DNA from 2 places in the Cellulomonas fimi ATCC 484 genome. Region 1 is predicted to be linked to the other one. Evidence: riboswitches for the same ligand, from Rfam matches in the RefSeq annotation. Region 1 holds a riboswitch; the other holds the start of a gene.
What was found. Region 1 has a riboswitch for S-adenosylmethionine ahead of CELF_RS18800 (methylenetetrahydrofolate reductase). Riboswitches for the same ligand answer to the same signal wherever they lie in the genome.

Region 2: it holds a riboswitch for S-adenosylmethionine, as region 1 does, so the genes downstream of both, CELF_RS05980 (LLM class flavin-dependent oxidoreductase) here and CELF_RS18800 (methylenetetrahydrofolate reductase) in region 1, are expected to answer to the same signal.

Annotation. Positions count from the first base shown of each region.
Region 1 covers NC_015514.1:4,160,017-4,163,285, forward strand. The annotation lists gene CELF_RS19805 (TetR/AcrR family transcriptional regulator C-terminal domain-containing protein) at 1-362, shown strand, start outside; gene CELF_RS18790 (DNA-3-methyladenine glycosylase I) at 508-1,194, shown strand; gene CELF_RS18795 (hypothetical protein) at 1,307-1,522, shown strand; SAM riboswitch class I at 1,767-1,862, shown strand; gene CELF_RS18800 (methylenetetrahydrofolate reductase) at 1,939-3,030, shown strand; gene metE (5-methyltetrahydropteroyltriglutamate--homocysteine S-methyltransferase) at 3,027-3,269, shown strand, end outside.
Region 2 covers NC_015514.1:1,296,892-1,300,160, reverse strand. The annotation lists gene CELF_RS05985 (NtaA/DmoA family FMN-dependent monooxygenase) at 1-506, opposite strand, end outside; gene CELF_RS05980 (LLM class flavin-dependent oxidoreductase) at 515-1,666, opposite strand; SAM riboswitch class IV at 1,971-2,078, opposite strand; gene CELF_RS20360 (hypothetical protein) at 2,361-2,516, shown strand; gene CELF_RS05975 (CsbD family protein) at 2,548-2,742, shown strand; gene gtfA (sucrose phosphorylase) at 2,849-3,269, shown strand, end outside.

The sequences.
Region 1 (3,269 bases):
CCATGATCGCCGCGCTCGAGGACACCCCGCTCGGGGAGGACGAGAAGGTGGCGGCCGTCGGCATCCTCGCGCACCACCAGCTCGGCGAGCTCACGCTCTACGCGTCGTGGGCCGAGCGCGAGCGGACGGTGCAGGAGGCCACGGCGTCCCCGTACGACATGGACGGGCTCCTGCTCGCCGTCGCGACGCCCGACGCGCACCCCGCGGTCCGTCGCGCGGCGTCCGCGGGGGCGTTCGGCGCCGAGCTCGAGTCGTCGCCGGTGTCGTTCGGGACGCGCCTGGTGCTGGACGGCATCGCGGCGCTCGTGGCGCGTGCCGAGCGTGCGGGGCATGACGGGCCGGCGGGGGCGCCGGGGCGCTGACCGTCCAGTCCGGGGCGCGCGCGCCCGGCGGGGGGCGTCCGGGCACCACCGACCGAGCCGTCCACAGCCCCTGCCCGGCGGAGCGGCTCCACGGACCGCGAGCGCCCGGCACCCGCCTGTCGGCGGCCCACGCCAGACTGGCGGCGTGACCCAGAACCCCACGGCCCCGCCCCCGACGGACGCTACGGCGCCGGCCGTGCCGGCCGCACTCACGGACACCGACCCGGCGCCGCTCACGGACACCGACCCGGCGCCGCCGGCACGCCCGGTCCCGGCCGGCGCGCGGTGCTTCGGCGACGGCGACCCGCTCTACGAGCGGTACCACGACGAGGAGTGGGGCGTCCCGGTGCACGGCGAGGAGGCGCTGTTCGAGCGCATCGCGCTCGAGGGCTTCCAGTCCGGGCTCGCCTGGATCACGATCCTGCGCAAGCGGCCCGCCTTCCGCGCGGCGTTCGCCGGCTTCGACCCGGAGGCGGTCGCCGCGTTCGACGAGGACGACGTCGCGCGGCTCATGGCCGACGCGGGGATCGTGCGGAACCGCGCCAAGATCGAGGCGACCGTGGTCAACGCCCGCGCGCTGCGGGCGCTGCACGAGGCGGGCCGGACGCTGGACGAGGTCGTCTGGTCGCACGCACCGGCACGCTCGGACCACGTCAGGCCCGTGACCTGGTCCGACGTCCCGGCAGCCACGGCGGAGTCGCGTGCGCTGGCCAAGGAGCTCAAGTCGCTCGGCTTCCGCTTCGTCGGCCCGACGACCGCCTACGCCGCCATGCAGGCCTGCGGACTGGTGGACGACCACCGCGCCGGGTGCCCCTCGGTGGCCCGCCCCTGACGCCCCGCCCGTGACGCCCCGCCCGTGACGCCCCGCCGGCGCGCTGCTCCCCCTGGGTGACGCCCTCGGCCCGCCCGTGGCCGCCTCGGACACGGCGGTTAGGATTCGCGGCATGACGGACACCCACGACCCCGACGGGCGGCTCGACGCCGTGCGTGCGGCGGCCGCTGCGCTGTCCGACCCCACGGCCGTCGACGCCGAGGTCCTCGCGGCCGTGCACGACGGGCTGCGCGAGGTCCCGGCGGGCTCGCCCACCTCGTGGTTCGACGTGCCCACGCAGCGCAGCCGTGTGCGTCACGGCCACCTCACGCCGCGCCGCCGCCACTGACGCCCCTCGGCGCACCGCCGCCGGGAGCCCGACCCCAGGGCACGGGCACCGCCGTCGTCGCGCCGCCCGTGCCGGTGGGGCCGGCAGGACGGCGCCGGGCGCTGCGACAGGGCCGACGGCGGGCGCGCCTTGCCGGCCACGCGCCTCGCCGCACGACCCGTCCCGGAGGGCTAGGGGGCGGACACCTGCGTCTCACCCATCGAGCGACGTTGCCCACCATGTGGTCGGCGGTCTAGCATCACGACAACCATCCAGAGCGGCCGAGAGACCTGGCTCGACGACGCCGCAGCAACCCCCCTCCTGGCGAGGGTGTGGGTGCTTCCGCCAGGGTCGATGGAGTGAGTGATGTCCCTGCACCACGCGTGTCCCGGCGACCGCCGGCACCGCCGCACCCACCGGACACCCCGGACCCGGCCGTGAGCGCGCCCACGGTCTCCCCCGCCGGCACCGTCCCGGACGAGGCGCTCGGGACCCGCACGGTCAGCCGCCGCGCAACGGGTCCGCACGTCGCCGCCGTCGACCGCCCGCTCGCGGCCGTGGACCGCCCGACGGTGTCGTTCGAGCTGTTCCCGCCGCGCAACCCCGGCGCAGCGCCGCGCCTCTGGGACACCATCCAGCACCTCGCCGACGCGCACCCCGACTTCGTGTCGGTGACCTACGGGGCGTCGGGCAGCACCCGGCAGACGACGCGCGCGCTGGTCCGCCGCCTGCTGCGCGAGACGTCGCTCAACCCCATCGCCCACCTCACGTGCGTCGGCACGTCGCGCGCCGAGATCACGGCGATCGTCGAGGAGTTCCTCGACGAGGGCGCACGCTCGTTCCTGGCGCTGCGCGGCGACCCGCCGGCCGGGCAGCCGGACTGGCAGCCCCACCCCGACGGACTCCACACCGCGAGCGAGCTGGTCGAGCTGCTCCGCGAGATCGAGTCGCGGCGCTGCGCGGGAAGCCCGTCGCAGGCGGTGCGCGCCCGGGTCCGCCCGTTGTCGGTCGCCGTCGCGGCGTTCCCGCGCGGCAACGCCGCGACCGGCGGCACGCGTGCGCAGGACGTCGCGTCGCTGCTGGCCAAGCAGGAGGCCGGCGCGGACTTCGCGATCACGCAGCTCTTCTTCGACGCCGAGGCGTACCTCGGGCTCGTCGCCGAGGCGCGCGACGCGGGCGTGACGATCCCGATCGTGCCCGGCATCATCCCGGCGACCGACCCGGCCCGGCTGCTGCGGGTGCAGGACCTCTCCGGCGTCCCCGTCCCGCGCGACCTGCTCGACCTGCTCGGCTCGGCCGACGACGACGTGGAGCGCCACCGCCGCGGCGTGCGGTACGGCGTCGACCTCGTCCGGGGCGTCCTCGACGGCGGCGCGCCCGGCGTCCACCTGTACACGTTCAACCAGCACCACGCCGCGCTCGACCTGCTCGAAGGAGCAGGGCTCGACGGCGGGGCGCGCACCGGCCGGCAGGCCGCACCGGACCCGACGTCACCCGACCCCACCCACGAGGGACAGACACCGCGATGACCACCACCCCCACGTTCCCCGCCGGCTCGGTCCTGGGCTACCCCCGGATCGGCCCCCGCCGTGAGCTCAAGAAGGCCATCGAGGCGTTCTGGGCCGGGCGGTCCTCCGCCGACGAGGTCGAGGCCGTCGCCGCCGACCTGCGCCGCCGCACCCGCACGCGCCTGGCCGAGCTGGGCCTGCGCACGGACGTGCCGGCGATCCCGAGCGCGTTCTCGTTCTACGACCACGTGCTCGACGCC
Region 2 (3,269 bases), 1.4 Mb from region 1:
TCCCACGAGTCCCAGAGCGCGCGGGCGACCGCGACGAGCTCGGCGGCCCGCTCGTAGCGCTGCTCGTAGGGCAGGAAGCCGCCGCGGCGGAAGTTCGCACCGGTGAACGCGTCGGGCGACGTCACGAGGTTCCACGCGGCGCGCCCGCCCGAGAGCACGTCGAGCGTCGCGAACTGCCGCGCGACCTCCCACGGCTCGTTGAACGTCGTGTTGATCGTGCCGACCAGGCCCAGCCGGTCGGTCACGGCCGCGAGCGCGGCGAGCACGGGCAGGGTGTCGGGCCGCCCGACGACGTCGAGGTCGAAGATCTCGCCCTTGTGCTCGCGCAGGCGCAGGCCCTCGGCGAGGAAGAAGAAGTCGAGGCGCGCGTCCTCGGCCGAGCGGGCGAGGTGCTCGAACGACGCGAAGTCGATCTGGCTGCCCGAGTCGGGCTCGGTCCAGACGGTGGTCGAGTTGACGCCCGGGAAGTGCGCGCCGAGGTGGACCTGCTTGCGGGGGACGGTCATGGCGCGGCTCAGGCGATCGCGGAGGCGTAGCGGGAGGCGGGGCGCGCGAGCCCGAGGGTGTCGCGCAGCGTCGTGCCGGGGTAGGTGTCGCGGAACGCTCCCGCGGCGCGCAGCAGCGGGACCACCTCGTCGGCGATGCCGTCGACGTCGGTGTGCAGCGCGGCAGGCCGCAGCACGAACCCGTCGACCGCGCCCGTGACCGTCCAGTCCTCGACGGTCGCCGCGAGCTCCGCGGCCGTCCCGACGTGCGCGTACCCGTCGGGTCGGCGTGCGTCGCCGGCGAGCGCGTCGAGCAGGGCCAGGCGCTCGCGTGCCGCGGCGGCGGTCCCGCCCAGCACGACGAGCACGTCCGCGAGGACCCGGATCTCGTCGGGGTCGCGCCCGACGGCCGCGGCGGCGGCCCGGATCTCGGCGCGCTGCACGGCGGCGTCCGCGCGGTCGGTCACGGCGATCCGGACGACGTCCGCCTGGTGCGCGGCGAAGGCACGCGCGGGCGACGAGGTCGCACGCACGACGACGGGCGGCTGGCCCTGCGGCGAGCGCGGTGTGATCGACGACCCGCGCACGACGAACCGGACGCCCTCGTGGTCGATCCGGTGGATCTTGTCGCGGTCGACGAACCGGCCGGTCGCGACGTCGCGGATCTCCGCGTCGTCCTCCCAGCTGTCCCAGAGCTTGCGCACGACGTCGACGGCCTCGTCGGCCTCGGCGACCGCGTCGGCCTCGTCCTGCACCTGCTTGCGTCCGAAGGCCGCGGTGACCTGCGGCGACGTCGACCAGGCGACCTGCCAGGCGGCGCGCCCGTGGCTGACGTGGTCGATCGTCTGCAGCGCCTTGGCGACGTGGAACGGCTCGGTGTGCGTGGTGTCGACCGTCGCGACCAGCCCGATGCCCGCGCTGCGGGGGGCGAGCCGCGCCGAGACGAGGGCCGCGTCGAGCCGCCCCCGCAACGTGGTGTTGCGGCTCGTGTGGAGCGCGAACGCGTCGTCGAACAGGACGAAGTCGAGCGTCGCGCGCTGCGCGGTGTCGACGAGCTCGCGCAGCCGCTCGGGGTCGAAGAGCCGGTGCGGCTCCGACCCGGACGTGCGCCACGCCTCGGGGTGCGGGCCGGCGTCGGAGAGGTCGAGGCCGAGGTGGGTGCTGCGGGGAGAGACGGTCATGGGGGTGCCATCCGTTTCGGGGTGCGCGGCGGTGCGGACGCGCGGGTGCGCGCCCGGACCGGGGCGTGGCGGGTGCGTGGGACGGGTGCGGCAGGGGCCGCGACGGCGCGTCAGCGCTCGGGCTGCGCGGGAGCCTGTGCCTGTGCGGGGGGCCGGTGGCCGGCCGGCGACGGTGTCGTCGGGGTGCTCAGCGGGCGCGACAGGAGGGCGTGCAGGGGCGACAGCGACACGTGAGGCCGGCTGCGTGCCGGGGTGCTCGCCCGCTGCTCATCGCTCTCTCCTCACGGCAGGCCCTGGGCCTGCGTCCGCGCCGTTGCCGTGGGGTCCACGGCCTGGTCGTCACCCGGGGCACCCCGCCGCGCGGGAGGGTTGCCGTCCAGCGAGCCGGGGCTTGGTGCTGGAGCTCATGACCCCGGACCCGTCGGACCCCGGTGCCGAGAACAGTAGAAAACCCGACTGGATCGGTCAACTATCTGCCGGGCGCGGCTCACATCGTGGACAGCGGTGTCCACCGCGCACGCCGGAGCCGGCCGGCACCCGTGCGGACGGCGATCCGAATACCACCCGCCCGCGCCCCTCGCCCGACATGCGAGACGCCCCTTGCGGCAGGACGATGTCGTGTGGTGACCGAAGAACCCTGGTCACCGGGTCAGGTCGGTGGTCACGAGGCCGCCGAGTCGAGAGAGGCAGTCCGATGGCTCTGTGGCTCATCCTCATCATCGCCGGCGTCGTCATGATCGTCCTCGGCGTCGCCGTCGAAGCCGCGCAGGTCCTCCTCTGGATCGGCGTCATCCTGCTCGTCGTCAGCCTCATCGGCTGGCTCGTCGGGCGCGGACGACGCGCCGTCTGACCCGACCGCCACGACCGGAGAGGAGCCCACCATGGGTCTCGACGACAAGATCGAGCACGCCGCCGAAGAGGCGAAGGGCAAGGTCAAGGAGGGCGTCGGACGCGCGACGGACGACGAGCGCCTCGAGGCCGAGGGCCGCGGCGACCAGGCGTCGGCCAACGTCAAGCAGGCCGGCGACAAGGCCGCCGACGCCGTCGACGACGTCAAGGACGCCTTCAAGAAGTAGCAGCCGCTCGGCGGGGCCCGGCCTGGGACACCGGACCGGGCCCCGCCGCGGACCGCCCGCCCACAGCCCGGCGGGGCTCCCCGGACGCGTCAGAGAGGACGCCGACGTGGCGACGCGCAACGCCGTGCAGCTCATCACCTACGCCGACCGGCTCGGCGGCGACCTCCCCGGCCTCGCGCGGCTGCTGCGCTCCGAGCCGTTCGCAGGCGCGTTCGGCGGGGTGCACGTCCTGCCGTTCTTCACGCCCTACGACGGCGCCGACGCCGGCTTCGACCCCGTCGACCACACCGCCGTCGACCCGCGGCTCGGCACGTGGGAGGACGTCCGGGACCTCGCGCGCACGCACGACGTCGTGGTCGACCTCATCGTCAACCACGTGTCGGCGCAGTCCGCCGCGTTCCTCGACGTGCGGGCGCGCGGCGACGCGTCGCCCTTCGCGCCGATGTTCCTCACGCTGTCGTCGGTGTTCCCCGACGGCGCCCGCGAGGAGAACCTCGCCCGGATCTACCGCCCGCGTCCTGGCCTGC